Regions from separate parts of the Stenotrophomonas maltophilia genome, predicted to be linked through region 1. Evidence: predicted binding sites of a transcription regulator. Region 1 holds the regulator's gene; each other region holds the start of a gene.
What was found. Region 1 encodes FliA, which starts transcription of late flagellar genes. Its sites were predicted from a motif close to TAAAGTTTNNCNNNCNNNGGCCGATAA; they were not measured.

Region 1 (7,135 bases):
CGCTGCCCCGGCGCCGGAGCCGGTGGCCGCCACCACCTCGGCCGTGGCCGCCCTCGCCCGTGCGGCCGTGGGTGCCACCGGCCGCACCCTGGACAGCGCCGACGAGATCGTGCCGACCCGCGGCAGCACCGGCTTCGCAGCCACCCTGGCGCGCGCCGCCGTCAACGAACCGGCGCTGCCCGAACAGATCTTCGCCCCGTTCGCCGAGGCCATCGTCGCACCGGGCCCGGCCGTCACCGCGCCGGCCAACCGCGCCCGCTTCCAGATCGACCCGCCGCACGACACGCATCACGAAAGCGTGCCCCCCGCCGTGCAGCCGCCGCCGCTGCCGGGCGCTGCCATGGCCGATGTCCAGCCTGACATCGCCGCCAGCGAACCGGCAGCGCTCGAAGCCGTCGCCGAAGCCAGTCCGGCCCCCGTGCTGGCCCCGGCACCGACGCTGACCGTGGTCGCCCAGGACGACGCCGAGATCCGCCAGCTGCGCCAGGAAGTGGCCGGCATGCGCCAGGTGATCGAGCGCGAGATGAACCGCTTCACCGACGAGCGCCTGCGAGGCTGCCCGGTACGCGCCACCGCGCTGGACCTGATGGACGAGTACGGCTTTGATGCCGGCCTGGCCCGCGACGTGGCCATGCAGATTCCGCTGGAGACCGAAGCCCACCGTGGTCGCGGCCTGATGCTGGGGCTGATCTCGCGCAAGCTGCCGATCGCCCCGGTCGACCCGCTGGAAGAAGGCGGCGTGATCGCCCTGGTCGGCCCGACTGGCGCCGGCAAGACCACCACCATCGCCAAGCTGGCCTCGCGCTTCGCCGAGAAACACGCGCCGCGTGACGTCGCCCTGGTGACCACCGACACCACCCGCATCGGCGCCCGCGAGCAGCTGTACGGCTACGGCCGCCAGCTCGGCATCGCCGTGCACGAAGCCAACAGCGGCACCGACCTGGACCAGCTGCTGGAACGCCTGAAGGACTACAAGCTGGTGCTGATCGACACCGCCGGGCTGGGCCCGCGCGACCGCGCACTGGCCGCCCAGCTGCAGTGGCTGCGCGCCGCCCGCCAGGTGCGCACCCTGCTGGTGCTGCCGGCCAACACCAGCTTCGGCGACATGGACGAGGTGGTCCGCCGCTTCGGCGCCGCCAACCTGCAGGGCCTGGTGCTGAGCAAGCTGGACGAGACCGGCCGCTTCGGCAACGCCCTGTCGGTGGCCGTGGACCACGCCCTGCCGATCACCTGGGTGACCGATGGCCAGGACGTTCCGGACGACCTGCACCGGGCCAGTGCAGCCAATCTTGTACTTCGCCTTGAAGATTTGCGCCGAGCGGCCGATATGCCCTGCAACCCGGAGTTGAACCATGCCGTCGCGTGAGTACGCCAAGCTGACCAAGACCTTCCCGCTGTCGGCGACCCGCAGCGAGCCGCTCGGCCCTGTGCGCACCATTGCCGTGACCGGCGGCAAGGGCGGCGTGGGCAAGACGAATGTGTCCGCGAACCTGGCCGTGGCACTGGCCGGCATGGGCAAGCGCACGCTGCTGCTGGACGCCGACCTTGGCCTGGCCAACATCGACGTGATCCTGGGGCTGAACCCCACCTTTACGCTGGCCGACCTGGTCGCCGGTCGCTGCTCGCTGGACGACGTCATCGTCGAAGGCCCGAACGGCGTGCTGGTGGTGCCGGCCGCATCCGGCCGCCGGCACATGGCCGAGCTGGCCCCGGCCGAGCACGTCGGCCTGGTCAACGTGTTCTCTGAGCTGGAACGTGAACTGGACATCATGGTGGTCGACACCGCCGCGGGCATCACCGACGGCGTACTGACCTTCTGCCAGGCCGCGCAGGACACCGTGGTGGTGGTCTGTGACGAACCGGCTTCGATCACCGACGCCTATGCGCTGATCAAGGTGCTCTCGCGCGAGCGCGGCGTGGACCGCATCCAGGTGGTGGCCAACATGGTGCGCGACCCGAACGAGGGCCGCGTGCTGTACGAAAAGCTGACCCGCGTCTGCGAGAAGTTCCTCGCCGATGTCTCGCTGAACTACCTGGGCTGCGTGCCGCAGGATGACTGGCTGCGCCTGTCGGTGCAGCGCCAGCAGCCGGTGGTGAAGGCCTATCCGTCCAGCCCGGCCGCGCTGGCGATCACCGAGATCGCGCGCCGCACCGCACGCTGGCAGGCGCCGACCGAACCGCGTGGCGGCGTCGAGTTCTTCCTCGAGCGCATCCTCAAGCAGCGCGGGGTGGCCGCATGAAAGGCGCAGCCCAGTACCGGGAGGTCCAGCGCTCGGCGGCCAACGAGGTCATCGCCCAGCACTCGGACCTGGTGCGGCGCATCGCCCACCACCTGGCTGCGCGGTTGCCGGCCAGCGTTGAAGTGGACGACCTGATCCAGGCCGGCATGATGGGCCTGATCGAAGCCTCGCGCAGCTACGACGCCGACCAGGGCGCCTCGTTCGAAACCTATGCCTCGATCCGCATCCGCGGTTCGATGATCGACGAGATCCGCCGTGGCGACTGGGTGCCGCGCTCGGTGCACCGGCGTGCCCGCGATGCCGCCGCCACCATCCGCCGCCTGGAACAGAGCAGTGGCCGCGCCGCCAGCGCCACCGAAGTGGCCGCCGCGATGGAGATGCCGCTGCCCGAATACCTGCGGTTGATGGAAGACGCCGCACGCGGCCAGGTGCTGAGCCTGGAGTCGCGCATCGAGGACCAGGGCGAGCTGGACACCGTCGCCCAGGGCGGCCCGACCCCGCAGCAGGTGCTGGAGCGCGGCGAGTTCGGCCGCGAGCTGGGCAAGGCCATCGGCCACCTGCCCGAGCGCGAACAGCTGGTGCTCTCGCTCTATTACGAGCAGGAACTGAACCTGAAGGAGATCGGCGCGGTGCTCGGCGTGAGCGAGTCGCGGGTCTGCCAGATCCATGGCCAGGCGGTACTGCGCCTGCGTGGCCGATTGAAAATCTTCGAGGCCGCCGACGCCGGCCTGGAAGAATGAACATGCCCGAGGCGGCTGCCCCCGGCCGCCCGGAATGAACAACAAAGGAACTCTGCTTTGAACAAGAACATGCGCATCCTGATCGTCGACGACTTCTCGACCATGCGTCGAATCGTCAAGAACCTGCTGGGCGATCTGGGCTTCACCAACACCGCCGAAGCCGAGGACGGGCATGCCGCGCTGTCGCTGCTGCAGAGCCAGCCGTTCGATTTCGTGGTCACCGACTGGAACATGCCGGTGATGACCGGCATCGAACTGCTGAAGGCGATCCGCGCCGATGCCAAGCTGAAGACCCTGCCGGTACTGATGGTCACCGCCGAAGCCAAGCGCGAGCAGATCATCGAAGCCGCCCAGAACGGCGTGAACGGCTACATCATCAAGCCGTTCACCGCGCAGACGCTGGAAGAGAAGCTCGGCAAGATCTTCGAACGCCTGGCGGCCAGCGCCTGATGGATACCACGGTCGACAAGAACGCCCTCGCCCTGCGCCTGCAGGAAGCCCTGGACGCCCTGGAGTCCGGTGACGAAGCCGCCTGGCGGCAACGCATCGACGGACTGGTCGCGCTGCGTACGCAGCCGATGATGAGCGGCCTCTCGCGGCTGGCCCGCGAGCTGGGACAGGCACTGGGTGAACTGCCGACCGTACCCAGCGAGGCCGGTGAACTGGACGACGCCTGCGCACGCCTTGACCACGTGGTGGCGATGACCGAACAGGCCACGCACCGCACCCTGGACCTGGCCGAGGAATGCCGCAGCCTGACCGAACAACTGCGCGCCGAAGGCCTGCAGCCGGGCCAGGACACGCAGCTCGAGCGCATCCGCCACAACCTGACCGAGATCGCCCTGACCCAGAGCTACCAGGACCTGACCGGGCAGATCATCCGTCGCGTGGTCGGCATCGTCCGCCGCGTGCACGAGGGCTTTGGCGCACTCGGCCTGCCGCCGGAACAGCATCGCACCGATCCGGAACTGGCCGGGCCGGCACTGAAGGGACTGGACCGCCACGCGGTCTCGCAGAACGACGCCGACGACCTGTTGTCGGATCTGGGGCTGTAAGCATGAGCGCGGTATCCGACGACATCACTGCCGATTTCATCATCGAGGCCCAGGAAATCCTGGATCGCCTGGGCGAACAGCTGGTGTCGCTGGAGCAGGCACCGCAGGACACCGAGCAACTCAACGCGGTGTTCCGCGGCTACCACACGCTCAAGGGCGGCGCCGGCTTCCTTGGCGTCACCGCCATGGTCGAGCTGTGCCACGCCGCTGAAGAAGCCCTGGGCATCGCGCGTGCCGGGCAGGCGGTACTGCAGGCCCACCACTTCGACGCCGCCCAGCAGTCGCTGGACTACCTGCAGTCGATGCTGGACGCCGTGTCCTCCGGTACCGAGCCGGGCTATGCGCCGCCGGACCTGATCGCGCAGTTCGACATGCACGGTGGCACTGCCGCGCCGGTCGCTGCGGCCGCGCCTGCGGCAGGCGGCAGCGACCTGATCACCGACGACGAATTCGAGGCCCTGCTCGATCAGCTGCACGGCGGCAACGCGCCGACCGCGGTCGCGCCAGCGAAGAAGGCCGACGACGGCCTGATCAGCGAAGACGAGTTCGAAGCCCTGCTGGACCAGCTGCACGGCGGTGCTGCGCCAGGCGCGAAGCCTGCTGCCGCCATCGCGGCGGCACCCGCCGCCGCACCGCGCCCGGCACCTGTCCCGGCGCCCGCAGCCAAGCCAGCGGCCAAGCCGATGGCCGAGGCCGAGCACACCGTGCGCGTGGACACCAAGCGCCTGGATGCGATCGTCAACCTGATCGGCGAACTGGTGCTTTCCCGCAACCGCCTGAAGACCCTCCGTGCACGCCTGCGCGACGAGGAGCTGGATCGCGCCGTATCGACGCTGGACATCGCCACTGCGCGCCTGCAGTCGGCGGTGATGCGTACCCGCATGCAGCCGGTGGGCAAAGTGTTCTCGCGCTTCCCCAAGGTCGCCCGCGACGTCGCCCGCTCGCTGAAGAAGGAAGTGGACCTTGAGCTGGTCGGTGCCGAGACCGAGCTCGACCGCAACCTGGTCGAAGCGCTGGCCGACCCGCTGGTGCACCTGGTCCGCAACGCCATCGACCACGGCGTGGAAATGCCCGACCTGCGTGAAGCACAGGGCAAGCCGCGGATGGGCCATGTGCGCCTGTCCGCCCAGCAGGAAGGTGACTACGTCAGCATCGAGGTGCAGGACGATGGCGCCGGCATCGACCCCGAGAAGCTGCGTGCCAAGGCGCGCGAGAAGGGCCTGATCGACCCGGAGGCCGCTGCCCGCCTGAGCAGCGAGGAATGCCTGCATCTCGTGTTCCTGCCCGGCTTCTCGACCAAGCAGCAGGTCACCGACATCTCCGGCCGCGGCGTGGGCATGGACGTGGTGCAGTCACGCATCCGCGAACTGAGCGGCCAGATCCAGATCCAGTCGGAGCTGGGCCGTGGCAGCCGCTTCCTGATCCGCGTGCCGCTCACCCTCGCGATCCTGCCGACCCTGCTGGTGCAGGCCGGCGAGGACGTCTACGCGCTACCGCTGGCACGCGTGATGGAAGTGCTTCACGCGCCGCGCACCTCGCTGGGCTGGTTCGATGGCCGCGCCGTGCTCGATCGCCGCTCGCACACCCTGCCGCTGGTCGACCTGCGCCAGTGGCTGGATGTGACGCCCGCCGCGTCGACCCTGCTGACCATCGTGGTGCTGCAGGCCGGTGAAGCGCGCTTCGGACTGGTCGTGGACCAGGTGCGCGGGCGCGAGGAAGTGGTCATCAAGCCACTGCCCAAAGCCCTGCGCGGCCTGCGCGGTTATGCCGGTGCAACCTTGATCGGCGATGGTCGCATGGCACTGATCCTGGACGTGGACGGCATACGCTGAAACCCCGCCGGGCATGGCCCGGCGACCCGAAAACTGTGACTACCGTCTGTACGCGCTCTCCCGGTGTCTCAAGTCCCATTCATACAAGCCGATACCGGAACCATGGATAGACTCAGCCTCATTGGACTCTTTCTCGCCCTGGCCTCGCTGGTCGGTGGCAGCATCCTCAAGGGCGCCGGCCTGGCGTCGTTGTGGTCGCCTGCGGCGTTCGTGATCGTCATCGTCGGCACCGTCGCCGCGATCCTGCTGCATACCTCGCCGGCGGTGTTCAAGCATGCCTTCAAGATCGTGCGCTGGGTCGTGCGCCCGCCACACAGTGATCGCCGCGAACTGATCCAGCAGATCGTCGAGTGGAGCAACATCGCCCGTCGCCAGGGCCTGCTGGGCCTGGAATCGCAGGTGGAAGCGCAGCAGGACCCGTTCCTGCGCAAGGGCCTGCAGCTGCTGGTGGACGGCGTTGAACCCGAATCGATGCGTCACATGCTGGAGATCGAACTGGGCAGCCAGGAACACCAGGACCAGGCCGGCGCCAAGGTCTTCGAAGCGATGGGCATCTACGCACCCACGCTGGGCATCATCGGTGCGGTCCTCGGCCTCATTGCCGTGATGAAGAACCTGGCCGACCCGAGCAAGCTGGGCCACGGCATCGCCGCTGCGTTCACCGCCACCATCTACGGCATCGCCTCGGCCAACCTGTTGTTCCTGCCGATCGCGGCCAAGCTCAAGAGTGTGATCTCGCACAACACCCGCGATCGCGAGATGGTCATCGAAGGCCTGATCTCGATCGCCCAGGGCGAGAACCCGCGCAACATCGAAACCAACCTCTCCGGCTTCCTGCACTGACATGGCCCGCCGCAAGCACCACGAAGAGCACGCCAACCATGAAGCATGGGCGATCCCCTATGCCGACCTGATGACGCTGCTGCTCGCCTTCTTCGTGGTCATGTACGCGATCTCCTCGGTCAACGAGGGCAAGTACCGGATCATGGCCGACGCGCTCACCGATGCCTTTGGTGGTGCGCCGCGCACGATCAACCCGGTGCAGGTCGGCAACAAGCAGGTGCAGGGCGGCGGCTGGGACAGCCCGTCGGTGATCAAGTCCGGCACCAAGGTCGGCCCGTCCGCGCCGGCACCCTCGCACGACCCGACCCTGCTGCCGTCGATGGCCTCGCAGATGCGCATGCCTGTTTCGGTGCACAACCAGGAACAGATCGCCCGTGCCGAGCGCCAGCTCAACAGCATCGCCGACCGCCTCACCGCCGCGCTGG
Region 2 (7,135 bases), 1.2 Mb from region 1:
GCGCGCGATATCGGCGACGCGGTCTCGGCCTGGAACGCGCGCCTGCTGCGTGAGCGCATCGGCCTGCAGGTCGGTCCGGGCAAGCTGCGTGCGGCGCCGATCGCGGTGCAGTCGGACATCCTCTACAACCCGGCGCGCAGCTACGAATTGTTCCTGCTGCCACTGATCTTCCCGGCAGTGCTGTCGCTGGTACTGGCGCTGGCAGTGGCCGGCAGCCTTGGCCGCGAGATCCGCGACGGCACCCTGCCCGCCTGGCTGGGTCGCACGCCGTGGTCGGCGATTGCCGGCAAGGTCGCGCCGTACATCCTGCTGTTTTCGCTGTATGGCGCGCTCGGCATCGGTTACCTGGCCTGGCTGCGCGGCGATGGTGTGGCCGGCAGCGTGCTCGTGCTGCTGCTCGCACAGCCACTGTTCTACCTGGCAACGGCCGCCTACGCGTTGTTCTTCGTCGGCGTCACCCGCGACATGGGTACCGCGCTGTCCGCGGTCGGCCTCAGCATCGGCACCGCACTGGCATTTTCCAGTGCCACCTTCCCGGTGCTGGATGGCCCCCTGTTCACCCGCATCTGGCATCAGCTGCTGCCACTCAGCGCCTACATCAAGCTGCAGACCCAGCAGCAGTTCATCGGTTCGCCGCTGCAGGTTTCGATATGGCCGCTGACCACGCTGTTGTTGATGACGATGGTGGCCGGTGGCATCGGCGGCCTGCGCCTGATCGCCTTTGCGCGTACACCTGAAGCCGCGCAGCCTGCGGGAGCCGACGCATGAGCGCACTCTGGCGCAGCCTGCGGCAGACGCTGATGGCAGTGCTGTGCGACCGCTACGCGATCGTGGTGATGGTCGGCGCGGTGATCCTGTACTCGTTCTTCTACCCGGCCGCGTATCGCCACCAGGTGGCGGGCAACCTGCCGGTGCTGGTGGTGGACGAAGACCACAGCGTGACCAGCCGCGAGCTGCTGCGAAAGCTCGATGCACTCCGCGTTGCACGCGTGGTCGGGCAACCGGCGGACATCGACAGTGCGCGCCAGCAGCTGGAAGCCGGCCACGCAGAAGGGATCGTGCTGATTCCGGCCAACCTGGAGCGCGACATCCTGCGCGGCCATCCGGCCAAGCTGGTGCTGCTCGGCAACGGCGCCTACCTGGGCCGTGCCAGCTGGGTACTGGGCAGCGTGGCCGATGCACTGGGCGCGTTCGGGCGTGAGGCGGTAGTCGGCCAGGCGGCCTTCATGGGCGCGCCGCAGGCACCGCCGGTCACCCTGGTGCAGCGCCCGCTGTACAACACGCAGGAAGGCTATGGCAGCGCCATCGTGCCCGGCGTGGCCGAGCTGATCGTGCACCAGACGCTGCTGATGGGCATCGGCGTCCTGCTCGGCGGCCGCCGCCTCGCGCTCGGCCGGCGCCTGCGCTTCGACCTGCCGACCCTGGCCGGCATGGCGATGGGCTTCGGCCTGATCGGCCTGTTCGGCCTGTTCTACTACGCCGGCTTCACCGCCTGGGTGCAGGACTATCCGCGCGGCGGCAACCCGCTGGGCCAGTTGTTGGGCGGCACGCTGTTCATCGCCGCCACGGTGGCGTTCGGCCTGTTCGTCGGCAGCTTCTTCCGCACCCGCGAACGCGCCTTCCAGTACATCATCGCCACCTCGATCCCGCTGTTCTTCCTGGCCAACCTGTCGTGGCCGGCGGTGATGACGCCGCCACCGCTGGTCTGGCTGGCGCAACTGCTGCCGACCACCTCGGGCATCAACCTGATGGTGAGGCTGAACCAGATGGACGCCCGCCTGGCCGAAGTCAGCCACGAACTGATCACCCTCACCGTCCTGCTGCTGCTCTACGGCAGCCTCGCCACCTGGCGCCTCCTCGCCAAAAAGGGGACGGAGGGGATTAAGTCGTAAACGGCCGGTTGGGGGAATTGCGACTTAATCCCCTCCGTCCCTTTTTCCTGCAACGAAGAACGCCGGCGCGGGGCCGGCGTTCGGGTACTGCGGTGTGGAAGGGGAAACGGGGGCTGTCGGCGATCGATCAGCGGTAGACCCGTTCGCAGCGGCGTTCAACGACGCGGTCGCCGTTCTTCTGCTGGCTGTTGCCCTGGATCTGGCGACCGGCCGCACCACCGGCAACAGCACCGGCCACCGTAGCGAGCTTCTTGCCATTGCCGCCGCCCACCTGGTTGCCCAGCAGGCCACCGATCACTGCGCCGGTGGCGGTACCCGTGATGCGGTTCGGATCGCGCGAGTTGCGCTGCACTTCCACGTTCTTGCAGACCACGCGACTGCCGTCGTTGAACTTGCGTCCCTCATCGCGCGGCCCATACGTCTGCGCACCGGCCACCGACGAAGCCGCCAGCAGCGTGCCCAGCACAAGCAATCGGGTCGAGGTCTTCATGGCCATCTCCTGAGTTCCGGTATGGCGCAAGTGTCCTCCTGCGGTTGGCAACCGGAAGTGAAATGCGCGTGTCCGCCGCCTCATCGGCCATCGCGCGTTCAGGAAGAAAGTTGCGCCCATCGCGATCAACCATCGCGATGGGCGCCGTCTCCCTGCCGGCACGCGCTGTTGCTAGAACTCTTCCCAACCACCCGCGTTGGCAGCCAACGTCGGCTCGATGCGCGGCGACAGCACCGCCGGGCGTCTCACTGGCGTGACCGAGGCGGCTACTGCAGCAAGCGCGCGCGGGACCGATACGGCTGCCGCGGCCGCACCGGTGCGGAACACCGACACCGCCTCGGTCAGCAGGTTGGCCTGCTCTTCCATGGACCGCGCTGCGGCGCTGGCTTCTTCCACCAGCGCCGCATTCTGCTGTGTGGTCTCGTCCATCTGCACCACCGCCTGGTTCACCTGTTCGATACCCGAGCTCTGCTCCTGCGATGCGGCGGAGATATCAGCCATGATGTCGGTGACGCGCTGCACCGACGCCACGATCTCGCCCATCGTGGTGCCTGCCTGGCGGACCAGCGCCGAGCCGTCAGCGACCTTGCCGACCGAATCCTCGATCAGGCCCTTGATCTCCTTGGCCGCACCGGCCGAGCGCTGTGCCAGCGTACGCACCTCACTGGCCACCACCGCAAAGCCCCTGCCCTGCTCGCCGGCACGCGCGGCTTCCACCGCCGCGTTCAACGCCAGGATGTTGGTCTGGAAGGCGATGCCGTCGATGACGCTGATGATCTCGGCGATCTTCTTCGACGAGGCTTCGATGGCCGACATCGTGGTGACCACCTGGCCCACCACCTCGCCGCCCTGCGAGGCGACGCCATGCGCGCCGATGGCAAGCTGGTTGGCCTGGCGTGCGTGCTCGGCGTTCTGCTTCACAGTGGAGGTCAGTTCCTCCATCGACGCAGCCGTCTCTTCCAGGTTCGCCGCCTGCTGCTCGGTGCGCCGCGACAGATCGGTGTTGCCCGAGGCGATCTCGCCTGCCGCCAGGTTGATGCTGGACGCGCTGGACTGGATGCGGCCGACAATCTGCTTGAGCTGATCGACGGTGGCATTGCAGTCATCGCGCATGCGGGCGAACACGCCGTGGAAGTCACCCTGCATGCGTACGGTGAGGTCACCGCGCGAGATCGCCTGCAGCAGGGTCGACACCTGCACCAGGTTCTCGTCGGTGGTCTGCATCAGGCGATTGAGCCCGGCCACCATGTCGCGGAAATCATAGGCGAAGCGATCTTCATCGCCGCGCAGGCTGAAGTCGCCTGCCGCCGCGGCCGTCGCCAGCCGGCGGATCTCGCTGTTGATCGCCGACAGGCTGGTCTTGGTCTCGTCCATTGCCTGGGTGATCGCCGCCTTCTCGCCCGGCAACGGATCCATGTCCACCGACAGGTCGCCACGGGCATAGTGCTTCATCACCTCGATCAGCCGGTTCTGCACCTGCACGTGCGAACCGACCAGCGCATTGGTCTCATGTACCATGCGCCCGTAGTCGCCGGGGAAGGCACTCTCGTCCATGCGATAGCTGAGGCTGCCCGCATCGTGCTGGCGGGCCAGCTCGCCCTGCGCCGCCATCACCGACTGCAACTGCGCCTGCATGCGCTGCATCGACCTGAGCAGCTGCGTCACCTCATCGTTGCCGGACGCGTCGATGCTGTTGTCCAGCCGCCCGTTGGCGATGCCGTCGGCCAGCTTCACCGCACCCTCCAGCGGGCGGGTCAGGCTGCGGGTGATGGCCCACGCGGCCAGCGAGCCCAGTACCAGGCTCAACGCACCGAACACGATCGACAACGTGCCGGTCCAGGATTCGGTTGAACGGTATTCCTCGCGGCTGCGCTCGGTCAGCGCTTCCTGATGCCGCAGCAATGTCGAGATGGCCTCGTTCCAAGCGGTTGCCAGCCCATGCTCGGCGAGCAGTTCCTTGGCCGCGCCGTCGAAATCACCGGCCTTCATACGCTCGTGCAGATGCTGGGTGGAGGCATCGGTGGCCTTGCGTGCCGCGTCGATCTTCGCAACCAGGGTATCGCCGGTGGCATCACGCGGAATCTTGATGTATTTGGCCCAGATGCCGTCGTAGGTCCGCGACAGCTCCTGCGCCTTCTGATAATCCTTGTCGAAATCCTCGCCACGCTTGATCACCATCAGCCGGCGGTGCATCAACACTGCGTTGTTGGTATCCAGCATGTCGTTCAACAGCCGCATCTTCACCATGTTGACGTCCACCACTTTCTCGAACTGGGCAGACTTCAGGTGATTTCCGTACAGCGCCAGGCCGACGATGGCCACGATGAACAGCAGCAGCAGACCAAACCCGGCACCCAGCCGGGATCCCACTCGGAGGTTGCGTAAGGCGAGCATCTCAATTCCCTTGATCATGGCCGTACGATCGATGGCGGCGCAGGCTGGGGAAACTTTATGGGTCGATATTATTATATCGATCCAAAACTCTGGAACTGTGCAGACAGGTGTGAAACGCACCCGGAACGGCAAGCGCTATATCTTTCAGGAATATCGGAATGACGAGGGACTGGTGATTATCGTCACGCGCAGCTCACGAAACCGGCTGTGGGAACCGCATGTCGATGAATCAATGCAACAGAATGCATGTACCGTCCGAACATCGCACACATACCCGCATGAGACCCGCCTCTGCAGTGGCCGGGTGAGCAACGTGCCCCCCTGAAGTTTCCATTGGATGCCACAGACATCCTCAGGAGCACACTGCCGCAGCGGCATCAGGCATTTCAGCTCCAGACGTCGCCTTCAGGTGACATCCAGACCAATCCAAACGGCGCATCCGAAAGGAACCAGAACCCGTGCTCATCGAGATCCGCCTGATCTCTGGCGGCCGGCCATGCGCGGCGAAGCGCACCCAACTGCCCATCAACATCCCCATCGGCGAAGACGCCTTGCGAAGCCAGCTTCAGCTTACCTTCCATCATCAGCAACTTCAGCATCGAAAAGAACGCTTCCGTCTGCTGCTCGAAGGTGACGTCACGCCCCTCCAACTCAACGTTCATGTTGATCCACAGTGACCCCATGGAATAGCCATAGGAGTAATGAAGAACATTCCTGACAACCTCAGGCATCATTGCAGCGCGCTCCTCCGCAACGCCATCTCCATCAACAATGGAACGCCAGGAACAGCTCTCCCATGCGGAGGACGACATGTTCGCCCGCGAACTGGGCGAATCTCCCTCTGCTCATCGTGAATGGTCGCAAGCCTTTCAGAGAGCCAAGCCACTCCCTCGCAGGACAGCGATCCCCGGCCTGAATCAGGCACCGGTGACCCCCAAGGGACCGCACTCATCGTCAGTGAAGAATCTGGTCTCCAGATCCTGAGCGGGCTCCATGCCACCGTATACGGTTCGCGATCCACTCAGCGTCTTCAATTCCAGAAAATGCCGTTGGAGTTCCGACATCGCGACACCGATATCCGCCCACTCCATATCGAATGACAGTTCGATGCTCACCATTCCTTCAAACCTGATGACACGAATCAACAGCATGGGAATATGAACAGCCGAGCCCAATCGGAAGCCCTTTACTTGTTGGGCCATGCATGAGCCATACGGAAACTCATGGAAACGTCCTGCAGAGTGCTCGCCAGCCGCGATGGGTTCACCTTCCCACCCGGTCGACGAAACGGACTCAGCCATGCGGGCCATCTCCTCCAGCAGCGTGGACACATGAACCGATGGGACCGCCTCCATGACAATCTCAAACGCGTCACTCATCAATAGGCTCCTTGGGATGCCGCTTGCGGCCGATCGGGCGCAACCGCCCTGCGCTGGATAGCGAAGACATCCACCTTCAGACGGATAGTTCCTTCGCCAGCACTTCGCGGCTGGCGGCCATCTTCGCCCACTCACTCACGTGCATCAAAGCATCACCGGCGCTCATCCACGGAAATTGACTCCCAAAATGGAGCAATCGAATTCTCCTCAAGATACGTCTCAAGATCCCTGAACGGAGAAACGCCGATATCCATCAAAGAAAACCAGAAGGCATCACATTCGTCGCAGACAAATATCTGAACACCACTCTCCTTGACGTGAGCCTCAAGCATCTCACCTTGCTCACAACGTGGACAGATCACCAACACCTCACCGTACAGTGACACCCGAATTTTATTTTGCTGGCACCAGGTTCAACAATAGTTCTCGCGTTGTTCCCGCCAGCAAGGCTGATCACTCGCCCCGTTGGGCCGATGTGTGCTCCCGAATCTCCAGGCATCGCCGTTCCCTTCATTCTCCCGGTCTCGGCAACGAGAGAAATCAACCAGGCTCCATCCGCAACGAAAAAAACGGCATGCGTCGACGTTGCGGGGTTTGGAAGCGCATGTGTCATTGCATGCTTGACACGCTTTCCAGTCGTAGAACCGATTCCATGATCAAGGCCGCCCGGACTATTCCGGGTCCTGGTTCCTGTGTTGAAGGCCAGCGGAGGGCCGCAGGCAACGCTACAGTGGCGCATGAAACTCGTCCTGCAGATCGAAGGCAGCGCCATCAATGACATCGCCAGCCTGTACGCGGAGATCAACCGCGTGTTCATGGCCGGCGAGGACTGGCAGCTCGGACCGAGCCTGGATGCTCTGGACGATCTGTTGCATGGCGGCTATGGCGCGTTGGCCGGCCAGGCGCAGGCCACGCTGATCTGGCGCGATATCGCCCACAGCCGCACGGCCCTGGGCGTGGAGACCACCCGCCAATGGCTG
Region 3 (7,135 bases), 1.8 Mb from region 1:
CGCGCATGAGCAACGTGCAGCGCGCACGCACCAGCGGCATGGAAGGCAACCTCAATTTCCGCTTCGGCGAGCACTGGCGCTGGCGCACCTCGGCGACCTGGATGAAGGAAGCCAAGAACCTGACCACCGGCCGCAACCTGATCGATACCCCGGAGTTCTCGGGCTACTCGTCGCTGGACTGGACGCCCAACACGGTGTTCTCAAGCAGCCTGTCGGCGCAGTACACCGGCAAGCAGACCGGCACGGCGACGACCTTCCTCAAGGCCTACACGCTGTATGACCTGACCGCGGCCTGGAACGTCAACGAGGTGCTGACCCTGCGTGGCGGTGTCAGCAACCTGGCCGACAAGAAGCTGTATGCGGAAGGCTCCACCGACTATTTCGTGGCCGGGCGCAGCTACTTCTTCAGCATGACCGCGCGGTTCTGACCAGGAGCGTCCGCCACGATCGCGCTGGCGACGGGCCAGCGCGATCGGCGGTGTTGCGGGTTACTCGCTTTCCAGTGCGGCGGCGGGCGCCGCGCTCTGCGTAGCGGCCGTGCGTGCACGGTCCATCGCCACCGCCAGTTGCTGGCGTGCGAGCAGCTGTTGTGCCTGCACCACTTCAGGTGTCGGCAGGAGCACCGGTCCCGGTGCGTTTTCCGGTGTAGCAGGTGTGGTCATGCAACCTCCATGGACATCCCGCCACCGCACGGATTCAGCCGGTGCGGTAGCGGAACTGCGCACCCTATCCTAAAAACAAGGCGGGTGGGTGACGGTGCGCCCCCTGGCCGCAGGGCCATAGCGCACTGAGCGTCACATTTTTGACGCTGCAGGGTGGATAGCTGAACCGGCCGGCCGGTATCATGTAATCGTTTTCCCACAAGGACGTGTACGTCAATGAACGCAGTCGACCTCTCCCGCTTCAGCCCGAAGTGGCAGTTCCGCTTCAACTTCTTCCAGCAGCACGGCGCGCCCAAGGAATCAGGCTTCAAGCAGGCCTGGAAGGCGCTGTCCTTCGGCGACCGCCTGAAGGTCAACATCAACTTCTTCGCCTTCTTCTTCGGCGCCATCTACCTGTTCATCCTGGGCATGTGGCGCAAGGCGCTGGTGGTGATCGGCATCAACATCGCGCTGGCCGCCGTGACCCTGTTCCTGCCCGACATCGTGGCCCGTGCCGTGTTCATCGCCATGAACTTCCTGGTCGCTTCCAGCACCAACTACAGCTACTACCTGGAACAGGTGAAGGGCCGCGCCAGCTGGAACCCCTTCGAAGGCATGTTCTAGAACCGCGGCAGCGGCCGGCCCCGACCGGCACAACGACGAGCAGAAACGACGACGCCCGGCCTTGGCCGGGCGTCTTCATGTGCACTCCGGCCAGCGTCAGGCCGCGCGGCGTGCCGTGGCCATCGGCTCGGCCTGCAGGCGGAAGCGCGAGACCGCCACGGCCAGCTGCTCGGCCTGTTCTTCCATCGCACGCGCGGCGGCACTGGCTTCTTCCACCAGTGCGGCATTCTGCTGGGTGGTCTCATCCATCTGCACCACGGTCTGGTTGACCTGTTCGATGCCGGCGGACTGTTCGCGCGACGCGGCCGAGATCTCGGCCATGATCTCGTTGACCCGTCCCACCTGGCCGACGATGGCCTGCATGGTACGGCCCGCACCGTGCACCAGCTGCGCACCGGCACCGACCTGCGCCACCGATGCGTCGATCAGTTCCTTGATCTCCTTCGCTGCGCCCGCCGAGCGTTGCGCCAGCGCGCGCACCTCGCTGGCGACCACAGCGAAGCCACGGCCCTGCTCCCCTGCCCGCGCCGCTTCCACCGCCGCGTTCAACGCCAGGATGTTGGTCTGGAAGGCGATGCCGTCGATCACCGAAATGATCTCGGCGATGCGCTGCGACGATGCCTCGATCTGCTCCATGGTCTGCACCACCTGGTTGACCACCTCCCCGCCCTCGCTGGCAACGCCAGCGGCGGAACCGGCGAGGGTATTGGCCTGCAGCGCGTGGTCGGCGTTCTGTCGCACGGTGGAGGTCAGCTCCTCCATCGAGGCGGCAGTCTCTTCCAGGTTGGCGGCCTGCTGCTCGGTACGACGCGAGAGATCGCTGTTGCCCGCAGCGATCTCTCCCGCCGCCAGGCGGATGCTGGCGGCCGACTGCTGGATCTGCCCGACAATCTGGGTCAACTGCTGCACGGTGCTGTTGGCATCGTCGCGCATCACCGCGAACACGCCATGGAAATCACCACGCATGCGTGCGCTGAGGTCGCCGGCGGCAATCGCGCGAAGCAGCGTCGACAGCTCGGCCAGGTTGTGATCGCTGACCTGCATCATGATGTTGAGGGTCTCCACCATGCGGCGGAAATCGTGGTCGAAGCGCCCGGCATCGCCGCGTACGGCGAAGTCGCCGGCCGCCGCGGCGGCAGCCAGCTGCTGGATCTGCTCGTTGATCGCGGCCAGGTTGATCTTGGTGGTGGCCATTGCAGCGGTGAACACCGCCTTCTCGCCCGGCAGCGCTTCCATGTCCACGCTGAGGTCACCCACCGCGTAACGCTGCATCACCTCGACCAGGCGCTGGGTGACCGCATTGCTGGAGGCCACCAGCTGGTTGCTGTCGGCCACCATGCGGCCGTACTCGCCGGGGAAGGCAGTAGCGTCCATGCGGTAGCTCAGCTCGCCGGCATCGTGGCGGCGCGCCATTTCCGCCTGCGCGGCCATCACCGCCTGCAGCTGTCCGCGCATGCCCTGCATTGCCTCCAGCAGGCGGCCCACTTCATCGTTGCTGCGCGCAGGCAAGGTGCTGTCGAGCTTGCCGGCGGCAACGTCACCCGCCACTCGCACCGCTTCGGCCAACGGGCGGATCGCCAGGCGGCGCAGCAGCACGTAGACGCCTGCGCTGAGGGTCAGCGCGGCCACCACGCCAACCAGCAACGTCAGCCACAGCAGCTGGCGCGCCTCGGCGACGATCACCGCATGCGGCATCACCACGCCCAGTGCGAAGCGCTGCGGGGCATTGCCTACGCGCAGCGGCACGTACACGCGCACATTGCCGGCCGCGTCCGGGGTGAAAGCCTCGAACCTGCGGTCGGCGGCGATGTCGGCCAGCATGCTGCGGGTCAATGCATCGCTGCGCGGCTTGCCGATCTCGGCGGCGTTCGCCGAGGCGAGCACCACGCCGTTCGGTGAGAGCAGTTCGACGCGACCTGCGCCCATCGGCTTCAGCGTGGCAAGGTGCTTCTGCAGCGCCGCCAGCGAGAAGTCGACGGTGAATACACCGAGGAACGTGCCGTTTTCGATGATCGGCGAGCTCAACGTGCTCATCAGCACCTGCTGCCCGGCGATGTCGTAGGCATAGGGTTCACTGACCTTGGGCAGCTTGTCGCGGCTGGGCACCACGTACCAGTCGGCCGAGCCGTCGGCGGCTTCGGTGTAGTCGGTCATGGTCGACTGCTGTGGCTTGCCGTCATGCCAGGCCCAGTAGCTCATGTAGCGGCCGCTGGCATCGTGCATCTCGGTATTGGCGAATTCGGCATCCTTGCCATCGAAGGCATCGGCCTCCCACATGGTGCTCTTGCCCAGCCATTCCGGGTGGGTACGCAGCTGCTCACCGAGCACGGCCGCCAGGCTGGCGCGATCAGGCACATCCCCCCGCGCACGCTGGGCGAGCACGGCTTCGACCATGGCGTCGTTGCTGGCGAACGCCGTGCCCAGGTCGGCGGCGACCTGGCGCGCTTCGGCGTTGGCCTCGCTGGTCATGGTCTGGCGTGAGGCATCGATCAGGCTGGCACTGGCCTGGCGATAGATCAGGAACGCCGTCAGGCCGAAGCACAGCAGCGCGATGACGGCGGTGCCCAGCATCAGCTTGTGGGCGATGCTGCCCGGACGGCGGGCAGCGGCGGAACGGGAAGAAGGCATGGAGGGGTCCGCAAGGCAGTTCAGGACGACCGGCACCGCGAGGGCACCGCGCAGGCGCGCGATCCATCGCGCAGGCCACCGGCCGCCGGGACCCGCCCGGCGCAGGAAGCGCACCGGGTTAGCGGCCGCCTGCCAACGAGGTTGAGGCGACCGCACGACACATTCCTGAATGCACTCAGGGACGGGACAGGAACCCGCCCGGCGTCCCCTATTCGGCCACCCGATCCTTGATCCACTCCGCGCGCGGCAACACCTCGATGCTGCCTGCGGCGTACTGCTGCAGCACAGCGTCCGGCCCGAAACGCGGCTGCCATCCCAGCTCCCTGCGAATGCGGGCGCTGTCATAGACGCGGTCGACGCTCAGCGGCAACGGCCAGCCACGGCGCTCGAACTCGGCCAGCAGCTGCGGTACGCGCCGGGCCAGTACGTTGCGTGGCTGGGTGGCCAGTTCCAGGCAATCCTCGCGCCGGAACGGGGTCGCTGCGCAGGCGATGTAGCGGGCGAAGGCCGGCCCCTCATCCAGCAGCAGCGCGGCATGGGCACTGGCCACGTCACGGGCGTCGATCCCACGATGCAACCGGAACATCGCCATCCGTTCCGGCGGCTCCGGGAAGCAGCGCCCCATCCGCAGCACGCGCACGCCGAAGTCCGGTGCGGCCGCAGCTTCAGCCAGGGCCTCGGCCTGCAGCTTGCTGCGGTGATAGATCGTTCGCGGCAACGGCTCGGTATCCTCATCGATCCAGCGGCATCCTCCTGCCACCACTGCGTGGCCGTACAGCGCGGTGGTACTGGTCAACACGAACCGCCGTGCACCTGCCTCCCGCGCCGCCTGCAGCAGGTGCGCAGTCGCGTCCACATTGATCTGCTGGAACACCGCGTCCGGTACCAGGCCAACGTGCGGCGCATGCAGGGCTGCGGTATGGATGACCGCGTCGACGCCCTGCACCGCGCGCACGACGGCTTGATGATCGGTGACATCGGCAATGATGCGCGTGGTGGCGAACGGGCTGCGGTCCAGACCAACCACTTCATGGGCAGCCGCCAACGCGCCGAAGATCGCGCGCCCGATCCGCCCGGAACTGCCGGTCAACAGAATCTTCATTGAGTCCATTCACTCGAAGCGCCCGGGAACTACCGGGATGCTTCGATTCTAGGCATGCAACGGCGCATCTGCGATAGGACAACCGCGCAACCGTGCGTTCATCTTGACGACTTCGGCGGAGCCAGCAGTTGGCGCGCGATGAACAGCGGGTCGTCGCCGCCTGCCACGTCAGGCGCGACACCGGTCCGTTCCCAGTTTCCACCGGTGCGCAGATTGATCGGTTGCCGATCCGGAATGCTGATCTGATAGCCATCGGGCAGCAGCACAGGATCATCGAACATATGTGCGGCACCACCACTGCGGCCGCCGACGATGCGCGCACGTCCCAGGGCCTGCAGCGAATACGCGACGAACTCGGCCGCCGAGCCGGTGCGGCGGTCGATCAGTATCACCAGCGGCTTCAGGTACAGCGGAAGGCTCGCTGGCGGCAGCGGCACCGGGGTACGCCGGCCACGTTGCTCCAGCGCCTGCACTGCAGTGACACCTGGCTCCAGCAGGGTCCGCACCAGCAGGTCGGCGCTGCCATCATCACCGCCCCCGTTCTGGCGCAGATCCAGCACCAGACCCTGGGTGTCGGCCAGCAGGGTGAACGCTGCCGCCAGCCTGGGCCTTGCCAGATCGAGCGGATAGAAGGTGCTCAGGCGCAGGTAACCGAGATTGCCTTCCAGCACCCGCACCTCGCGCACGCCCGCACCATTGCTGCGTGCATCCGCACGCCAGGCCATCAGCCAATCGTCCTGGCCGGCGCCGGCCTCCACCCGTTCCACATGGAAGTGGCCGTCGAACACGTCCAGATCCTGGTTCAGGCGCGCACTGAAGCCCTTCGGGTCCGTGCAGCTGTCCACATAGCGCTGCTGGGTGGACCAGCCACGCACCGCATCGGCGATGCGTGCGCCTTCGGCCACGTCCAGGTAGTGCGCCTCTATTGCCGCAGCCGCCGCCTGCAGCACTGTGTCCTGGCCCGGGCAGGACGCTGCCAGCAGCGTGCCCAGCATCCACGAAACCACCATGACCGCCCCCGCATTGATGATATGTAAGCGCTTATATATCATTGTGGGCATGGATCTCCAACATGCCAGCCTGGGCACCCTGCTGCGCGCCCTGCTCGATCAGCTCGACCCGGCGGTCGAGCAGGCCTATCGCGACCTGCAGCTGGACTTCCGGCCGCGCTACACCCCCGTGCTGCACACGCTGATGGCGCAGGGCCCCTGCCGCATCAAGGATCTGGCGCTGGCCTGCGGACTCAGCCATTCGGCACTCAGCCAGACGGTGGCCGCGATGGTGCGCGACGGCTGGCTGCACGCCGTCATCGGCGAAGACAGCCGCGAGCGCATCCTGCAGCTGAGCCCGCATGCACTGCAGGCACTGCCGGTGCTGCAGGCGCAATGGCAGGCCACCGCACGCGCCGCACGCAGCCTCGATGCGGATCTCGGCCAGTCGCTGGAACAGGTGCTGCGCGAGGCTCTGCAGGTTCTGGAGCAGCGGCCATTCGCGCAACGACTGCGCGACGCCCGCCGGCGCTGACACTGCGCCGTCGCCGATGTGTCGCCTCTTCGAGGACGGCAACTCCCGCTGCGTTCGCCTGAATGGCCACGTCATCGACCGCGTGCGCACATGGCGTGAAGGCCACGGCGAGGATGGCGACCTGGACTTAGCACGCGTTGGCCAAGCATGGGCGCTGCCGTTGACGACGGCGCCGACCCTGCAGCAGGAGACGTCCCATGACCGACCAGAATCACCGTTCCAACCGGGGCTTCGCCTCGATGGACCAGGACAAACAGCGCGCGATCGCCGCCAAGGGCGGGCGCGCGGCACATGCCTCCGGCAATGCGCACGAATTCAGCCCTGACGAAGCGCGTGCTGCAGGTCGCAAGGGCGGCGAAGCGATCAGCCGCGACCGGCAGCACATGGCCGCGATCGGACGCGAAGGTGGGCACGCACGCCACGCCAATGCACGCCAGCAACAGCAGCAGATCGAGCACGGTGCAGAGGATCCACACCCCCAGCAGCGGTGACCCCGCGCGGTCAGGCCGGGGCGCGCTGCCGATACAGCCCAAGGGCCACAAGCAGGGCCAGCGCCCCCGCCGCCGCCATCGCCCAACCGAACCCGCTGGCCATCGCATTGCGGTACCACGTCAGC
Region 4 (7,135 bases), 1.9 Mb from region 1:
GGTAAATGGATCACCGGCAGCTGCGCCATCGCCCTGCTGTTCTTCACCCTGTCCGGGCTCTATCTGCGCTGGCCGCGACGCTGGTGGCACTGGCGCAGCTGGCTGGCGGTGGAATGGAAACGCAGCGGCCGTGGCTTCCTGTGGAGCCTGCACTCGGTGGTCGGCACCTGGGTGCTGCTGATCTACCTGATGAGTGCACTGACCGGCCTGTGGTGGTCCTTCGACTGGTATCGCAGTGCCGCCAACACCCTGTTGGGCGTCGCACCAGCCGCCAAGCACAAGGTCGCCACCGACACCGCCCTGAACCTGGAGCGCATCGAAGCCACGCTGTATGCACTGCCCGGCGTGCGCACCGGCTACATCGACCTGCGCCTGCCGGAGAAGCCCGGGCAGGCACTGAATGTACGCGTGATGGCCGGTGATCCGTCGCAGCGCGGCGGCCAGCATGACCGCGCGCATGATCTGCTGCAGCTCGACCCGGGCACGGGTGCCACGCTCGATGCCCGCCCCTACGCGCGCCAGGGCGCCGGCGCGCAGCTGGCCACCAGCGTGTTCGCGCTGCACTCGGGCAGCTACTTCGGCGTGCCCGGGCGTGTCGTGGTGATGCTCAGCAGTTTGGGCATGAGCCTGTTCTTCATCACCGGCTGGATGCTCTACCTGGACCGCCGCCGTAGTCAGCGCGCCGCGCGTGGCCTGCGCCAGTCGCTGCCAGCAACGCCTGCCGATGGCGGTGGCACGCCGTGGCTGGTGGTGCATGCCAGCCAGAGCGGGCTGGGCGAACAGCTGGCCTGGCGTGCTGCCGCGCAGCTGCAGGCCGCGGGCCATGCTGTGCAGGTACTGCCATTGGCCCGGGTCGATGCCACGCAGCTCGCGCGTACTGCCCAGGCATTGTTCGTGCTGAGCACCTTTGGCGATGGCGAACCTCCGGATGCGGCGCGGGGCGCTGCGCGACGGCTGCTGGCACAAGCGTCCGATCTGTCGGGCCTGCAGTTCGGCCTGCTCGCCCTCGGTGACCGCCAATACCCGCATTACTGCGGCTTTGGCCGCCAATTCGATGGCTGGCTGCTGAGCAACGGTGCGCGTGCGCTGTTCGAGCGCATCGAAGTCGATGCCGCCTCGGTAGCGGCCCTGCGCCAATGGCAGCTGCAGCTGGGCGCGCTGACCGGCATCGTCACCGATGACAGCGTGCTGCCGGCGGCCACGCGGATGCATGAATGGCGACTGCTCGGCCGCGACCGGCTCAACCCGGGCAGCATGGGCGGTGCCATCTGGCGCATCCGTCTTGCGCCACCGGCCGATGTGCAGTGGCAGGCGGGCGACATCCTGCATATCGCGCCCCGGCACAACGCGCGGCACGCCAGCGCGGTGCTGAAAGCACAGGGGTTGGATCCGCTGCAGCCGCTGCTGGTGGACGGTCACCCACGCACCCTGCTGGCGCTGGCCAGTGAACGCGAGCTGCCCGAGGCCGACGCCGCGCTGGCGGTGCAGGATGCCTGCCTGTGGTTGTCCGGATTGCCAACGCTGCCCGGGCGCGAATACTCCATCGCCTCCTCCACGAATGATGAAGTGGTGGAACTGGTGGTACGGCTGGTCCATGACGAAGCCGGACGCACCGGCCTGGGCTCGGGCTGGCTGTCACTGCATGCGCCAATAGGCGCCAGCATCGCCTCCCGCGTGCATCGCAATCCCGGTTTCCATCGAGTGACCGGTGCACCCATGGTATTGATCGGCAACGGCACCGGCATCGCGGGCCTGCGCAGCCTGTTGCGCGAAGCCGCGCATGCAGGTGAGCACGGGCACTGGCTGCTGTTCGGCGAACGCCAGCGCGCGCACGACTTCCTGTTCGCCGATGAGATCGAAGCGTGGCAGGCCGATGGCCATCTCGCGCGGGTGGACCTGGCGTTCTCGCGCGATGGCGAAGGTGGTTACGTGCAGGATCGCCTGCATGCAGCCGCAGACGCGCTGCGCGGATGGATGCAGCGCGGCGCGGTGATTCATGTCTGCGGCTCGCTGCAGGGCATGGCCGAAGGCGTGGACCACGTGCTGCGCGCTGCGCTGGGCGATGAAGCTGTGGAAACGCTGCTGGAGAACGGGCGCTACCGCCGCGACGTGTATTGAGTCACAAGGGTAGTGCCGGCCGCTGGCCGGCATGACCAGGGGCGTGCCGGCCAGCGGCCGGCACTACCGGAGCAGGATCAGGCCGCAGCGCGCGCCAGCGGCACCGGCTGCAACCGGAACGCACCCACCGCTTCGGCCAGCGCGTGTACCTGCGCCTGCATCTGCGCGGTGGAGGCACCAGCCTCTTCCACCAGGCTGGCGTTGCGCTGGGTACTGGCCTCCATCTGCACGATGGTCTGGTTCACCTGGGCGATGCCGGCATGCTGGTCCTGCGACGCGCTGCGGATACCTGTCAGCAGATCCGCAAGCTGCTGCACGCTGCCGACAATCTCGCCCATCGTGGTGCCGGCCTGTTCGGCCTGCTGGTTGCCCTGGCCCACACGCGCCACCGAATCCTCGATCAGGCCCTTGATCTGCTTGGCCGCCTCCGCGCTGCGTTGTGCCAGCAGGCGCACTTCCGCGGCCACCACAGCGAAGCTGCGACCCTGCTCACCCGCACGCGCCGCTTCCACCGCAGCATTCAGCGCGAGGATGTTGGTCTGGAAGGCGATGCCATCGATCAGCTGGGTGATGTCGCCGATCCGCCGCGAGGCCTCGCTGATGCCATGCATGGTCGCGACCACCTGGCCAACGGCCTCGCCACCGCGCTGGGCCACTGCCGCCGCGCCCTTGACCAGCACGTCGGCACGGCCCGCGGCATCGGCATTGCGGCCAACGGTGTCGGTCAGCTCGTGCATCGACGCTGCCGTCTCTTCCAGGTTGGCCGCCTGCTGTTCGGTGCGCTGCGACAGATCATGGTGACCGGCAACGATCTCACCGACACCGGTGTCGAGGCTGGACGTCGCCTGCTGGATGCGGGTGACGATGCGGCCCAGTTGCGCGACGGTGGCGTTGGCATCGTCGCGCATGCGTGCGAACACGCCCTGCAGCTCACCTTCCATGCGCACGCTGAGGTCGCCGCGCGCCAGCGCCGCCAGAAGTGCCTGCAGATCGCCGAGGTTGGTCTCGAACGTGGCCAGCAGGCGATTGATGCTGGTCGACAACGTACGCACAAAGCCCTGCTTTCCCTCCAGCGCGATGCGACCGTGCAGGTCGCCATGTACGGCGGCGTCGACCAGTGCTGCCACTTCGGTTTCCAGCAGCGTTTCCAGCGCGCGGCTGCGCCACTCCACTGCCACGCCGAGGAAATGCCCTTCGTCGGTGATGGCATTGGCGATCAGCTGGTAGCGGACGCCGGCATGACCGATCTCGCGCTCCTCGCGCTGGCGCACGCCGGCCAGGTTGGCCAGTGCCGGATGCAGGCGTACCGCATCGTTCCCCACCAGATCTTCAAGCCGGAGTTCAAGCTGCTCCAACAGCGCCGGATTGGCGTAGGCGACCTGCCCTTCCGCATCGATCACCATCAGCCCGGTCTGCGCGCTGTCCAGTGCCTGGCGCACGCGGGTGTTGCCGCGGGCCACGGCACGCTCGGTCTCGATGCGCGCGCGCAGGCGCTGCTGCATGTCGACCAGGCGCTGGGCCAGCTGGCCGATCTCATCGTTGGCGTTGTAGACGCGCAGAGTGGTGTCGAGGCGGTCGTCGGCGATATCGCTGGCGAAACGCAGGGTGTCCTGGATCGGCTGGCGCACCGCACGCAGCACCAGCACCAGGCTGGTGATCAGCACGCCTGCCACCAGCAGCAGGGTCAGTGCGAACAGCACGCTCATCGTGCGCGCGCCGGCCTGCTGCCGCGCCTGCGCCCTGGCCAGCGCCGCCACCTGTGCCTGCTGGAATGCGGCCAGCGCCGGCGCTACGCCCGCAGCGGTATCCAGCAGCGACTGCGCTTCCACATCCAGGCCGACGCGGGCAGCGGTATACCCCAGCAATGCGGCCTGATACACCTCCATACCGGTGCGCAGGGTGTCCTGCTCATCCGCGGGCAGGCCCGCCAGCGCGAGATCGAACGGCAGCTTTTCCTCGCTGGCGCGGTCGGCGTGGGTGGAATCACCGTCGAGCAGCAGCAGCGCCTCCTGCCTTCGCATCTTCTGCAGGGACAGCGCCAGCGCGGGCCGCTGCTGCACATCCACCTGCGCCTGGAGGGTGTCAGCGGCCTGCTGCAGCTGCGCGGCGAGGCCGGCATCACCACGGCCCATCTCGTCGACCCGTTCGAACAGGGCGGCCACACCCTGCGAGAACGCGTCGGCAGCTTCGGTCAGCGCCTGCAGGGCCTTGCGCCGGCCAGCATCCATCGGCGTCGCGCGCAGCGCCTGCAGATCAGTCTGCAACGCCTTCTGCGTGGCCAACAGCTGCGCGCGGTCGGCATCATCGAAACTGCGTGCATACTGGGTCTGCAGGCGACGCGCTTCGGCCACCCGCGTGGACAGGCTGGCAGCCAGATCGCTGCCGCGCTGGTAGCTGGCCTGGCTGCGCGCAGCCAGGGCGTTGGCATGGCCAGTCCATGCGTAGACAGCGGCGATCGCCACCAGGCCCAGGCCACAGACCCACAGGGTCGCCTTGAGCTTGTTGGCCACGCTGAGCCGGTGTGGCTGCAGCCACAGCAGCAGGCCGGGGGACGCCGAGCGCAACGTGGCAAGGCGCGTGCGCAGGGACCGGAGGTGGGGAACAACGGCCGACATGACAGACTCCAGGCGGAAGGGCACACCTGTATCGGCCGGCTTCAGGACAACTTTAGAGCTTTCTTCGCCTGCGTCCCCCCGTTGCTGGTGGACGCGGCCTTTGTACCGGGTGCAGGCGACGGAGGCATGACACGGCCGCCGCGCTTGACCTCAACCCCGGTTTGGGGAGCACAGTGGACGCCCCTCCCCCGCCCGGTGCCTCCATGACGACGCTCGATGCCCCCCGCTACCTGCAGCGCCTGCAGCTGGAAGCACCGCCACCGCGGACTCTGGCCGGCCTGACCCTGCTGCAGCAGCGCCACAACGCACTGCTGCCCTTCGAGACACTCAGCTGCCTGCTGCGCGATGCGGTGCCGATCGACCTGGACAGCGTGCAACGCAAGCTGCTTGACGACCGGCGTGGCGGGTACTGCTTCGAACTCAATGGCGGATTGCTGGCGCTGCTGCAGGCATTGGGCTTCGATGCGCAGCCACTGAGTGCACGTGTGCTGCTGGCCGCACAGGACGGCGAACTGACCGCGCGTACCCACCTGCTGCTACGCGTGCAGGTGGATGGCGATGACTGGCTGGTGGATGCCGGTTTCGGCAGCCTGACCCCGACCGTGCCGCTGCGCCTGCATGATCCGCAGCCGCAGGCCACGCCGCACGAACGCTATCTGCTGCAGCGCCTGCCCGACGAGGGTGATTTCGTGCTGTCGGCCGAGTCCAACGATGGCTGGCGGGCGATGTATCGGTTCGACCTGCAGGCGCCGGCACCGATCGACAACGTGGTGGGCAACTGGTACGTGTGCACCCATCCCGATTCCAGTTTCCCCGGCCAGCTGCGCGCATCGCTGACCGGGCCGGACTGGCGCCGTACCATCGGCAGCGGCAATTACACCGAGTACCGCCCCGGGCAGGCGCCGGACAAGCGCCCGCTGCATGATGTGGGTGATGTGCGTGACGTGCTGCAGCAGCGCTTCGGCATGCAGCTGCCGGACGACCCGCGGCTGGACCCGGCCATCAATGACTGGCTGCAGCGCTCCCGCGCCGCGCTCTTGTAGAGCCGAGCCCATGCTCGGCTGAGCTGGAGCGGCTGGGCCAACGGCAGCCGAGCGTGGGCTCGGCTCTACAGAGCTGCGCGCGCCTGCAACGCAATCCGGTTGCCTTCGCTGTCGCGGATCTCGGCCACGCGCCAGTCGCCGGCATCGGCCGGGCCGAAGCGCAGTTCGGCACCTGCCTGCAGCGCGCGCGCGAGGCTGGCATCCAGGTCATCCACGCCGATGTAGATGCGCGCGCCCTGCTCGGAGGGCCGGTAGTCCGCGCCGTGCACCAGCGCCATGCTGGCACCCTCGGCCTCATCGGAGAACGGCAGGTACGCCATCCGGCAATCGTGCAGCAGGATCGGCTCATCCATGACCACCTGCAGCCAATGCTGGTAGAACGCGATGGCACGGTCCAGGTCACTGGCCGGGATTTCCACATGCAGGATCGGGTTCACTGGCACTCCTTGCTCGGTCCACTCAGATGATGCGCAGGGTAATCGCCTTCAGCACCGCGCGGGTGCGGTCGCGGGTGCCCAGCTTGTCGAGTATGGCGGACACGTAGTTCTTCACCGTGCCCTCGGCCAGGAACAGGCTGCGCGCGATCTCCTTGTTGCTGTACCCCCCGGCCAGCAGGCGCAGGATCGCTACTTCGCGTTCCCCGAAGGTATCGGTGGGCGGTGCTTCATCGTGGAAGCGGTAGCGGGCGCGCACCGGCTCGGTGCTGACTGGCAGCAGCAGGGTTTCACCCGCGGCGACGCGCTCGATCGCTTCGCGCAGGTCCGCAGGTGCGGCGTCCTTGAGCAGGAAGCCCTGTGCGCCGGCCTCGCTGGCCCGCAGCAGCAGGTCACTTTCATCGAAGGTGGTCAGCAGCAGCCATGGCGTTGCGTCACCGCGTGCGCGCAGCTGTCGCACTGCCTCGATGCCGTCCATTCCGGGCATGCGGATGTCACTGAGCACCACATCCACGCGCTGGGCAGTCAACGCGTCCAGCAGCGTCTGGCCCTCCTCGGCCTCCAGCACCACGTCCACGCCCAGCCCCTGCAGCAGCGCGCGCAGGCCGGCGCGGACCAGCGCCTGGTCATCGGCCAGCGCCACCCGGATCATGGCGGCACTCATGCCGGCAACCGCGCGGTCAGATGCATGCCGCCCTGCGCGGTTCGCGCCAGCTCCAAACGCCCCTGTACCGCCGCCAAGCGCTCGCGCATGCCGGCGATGCCATTGCCTTCGCGGATGCGTTCGGCGCGTTGGCCGTCATCGCGGATATCGATACGCAATTGGGAATCCTCTTCACTGATCGTCAGCCACACGGTGTCTGCATTGCCGTGGCGGGCGGCGTTGGTCAGGGCTTCCTGCACCAGCCGCAGCACGGTCTCTGCC

Region 2: EZ304_RS15640 (methyl-accepting chemotaxis protein) is a predicted target of FliA. The motif match lies at 4,808-4,834, and genes of this name have one in related genera.
Region 3: EZ304_RS21225 (methyl-accepting chemotaxis protein) is a predicted target of FliA. The motif match lies at 4,012-4,038, and genes of this name have one in related genera.
Region 4: EZ304_RS08980 (methyl-accepting chemotaxis protein) is a predicted target of FliA. The motif match lies at 4,762-4,788, and genes of this name have one in related genera.

What each region holds. Positions count from the first base shown of each region.
Region 1 covers NZ_CP037858.1:80,835-87,969, reverse strand. The annotation lists gene flhF (flagellar biosynthesis protein FlhF) at 1-1,366, shown strand, start outside; gene EZ304_RS00355 (MinD/ParA family ATP-binding protein) at 1,353-2,240, shown strand; gene EZ304_RS00350 (RNA polymerase sigma factor FliA) at 2,237-2,980, shown strand; gene cheY (chemotaxis response regulator CheY) at 3,038-3,430, shown strand; gene EZ304_RS00340 (protein phosphatase CheZ) at 3,430-4,035, shown strand; gene EZ304_RS00335 (chemotaxis protein CheA) at 4,038-5,867, shown strand; gene EZ304_RS00330 (flagellar motor protein) at 5,970-6,710, shown strand; gene motD (flagellar motor protein MotD) at 6,712-7,135, shown strand, end outside.
Region 2 covers NZ_CP037858.1:3,408,478-3,415,612, reverse strand. The annotation lists gene EZ304_RS15655 (ABC transporter permease) at 1-768, shown strand, start outside; gene EZ304_RS15650 (ABC transporter permease) at 765-1,892, shown strand; gene EZ304_RS15645 (glycine zipper 2TM domain-containing protein) at 2,020-2,388, opposite strand; gene EZ304_RS15640 (methyl-accepting chemotaxis protein) at 2,554-4,776, opposite strand; gene EZ304_RS15635 (DUF596 domain-containing protein) at 5,163-5,510, opposite strand; gene EZ304_RS15630 (hypothetical protein) at 5,694-6,155, opposite strand; gene EZ304_RS21300 (hypothetical protein) at 6,308-6,487, opposite strand; gene EZ304_RS15620 (barstar family protein) at 6,893-7,135, shown strand, end outside.
Region 3 covers NZ_CP037858.1:1,887,412-1,894,546, forward strand. The annotation lists gene EZ304_RS08550 (TonB-dependent receptor domain-containing protein) at 1-428, shown strand, start outside; gene EZ304_RS20955 (hypothetical protein) at 489-662, opposite strand; gene EZ304_RS08555 (DUF2628 domain-containing protein) at 879-1,265, shown strand; gene EZ304_RS21225 (methyl-accepting chemotaxis protein) at 1,362-3,893, opposite strand; gene EZ304_RS08565 (NAD-dependent epimerase/dehydratase family protein) at 4,102-4,995, opposite strand; gene EZ304_RS08570 (S41 family peptidase) at 5,094-6,005, opposite strand; gene EZ304_RS08575 (MarR family winged helix-turn-helix transcriptional regulator) at 6,055-6,519, shown strand; gene EZ304_RS08580 (KGG domain-containing protein) at 6,717-7,010, shown strand; gene EZ304_RS08585 (MFS transporter) at 7,021-7,135, opposite strand, start outside.
Region 4 covers NZ_CP037858.1:1,979,178-1,986,312, forward strand. The annotation lists gene EZ304_RS08975 (PepSY domain-containing protein) at 1-2,118, shown strand, start outside; gene EZ304_RS08980 (methyl-accepting chemotaxis protein) at 2,196-4,733, opposite strand; gene EZ304_RS08985 (arylamine N-acetyltransferase family protein) at 4,937-5,776, shown strand; gene EZ304_RS08990 (VOC family protein) at 5,842-6,213, opposite strand; gene EZ304_RS08995 (response regulator transcription factor) at 6,236-6,874, opposite strand; gene EZ304_RS09000 (sensor histidine kinase) at 6,871-7,135, opposite strand, start outside.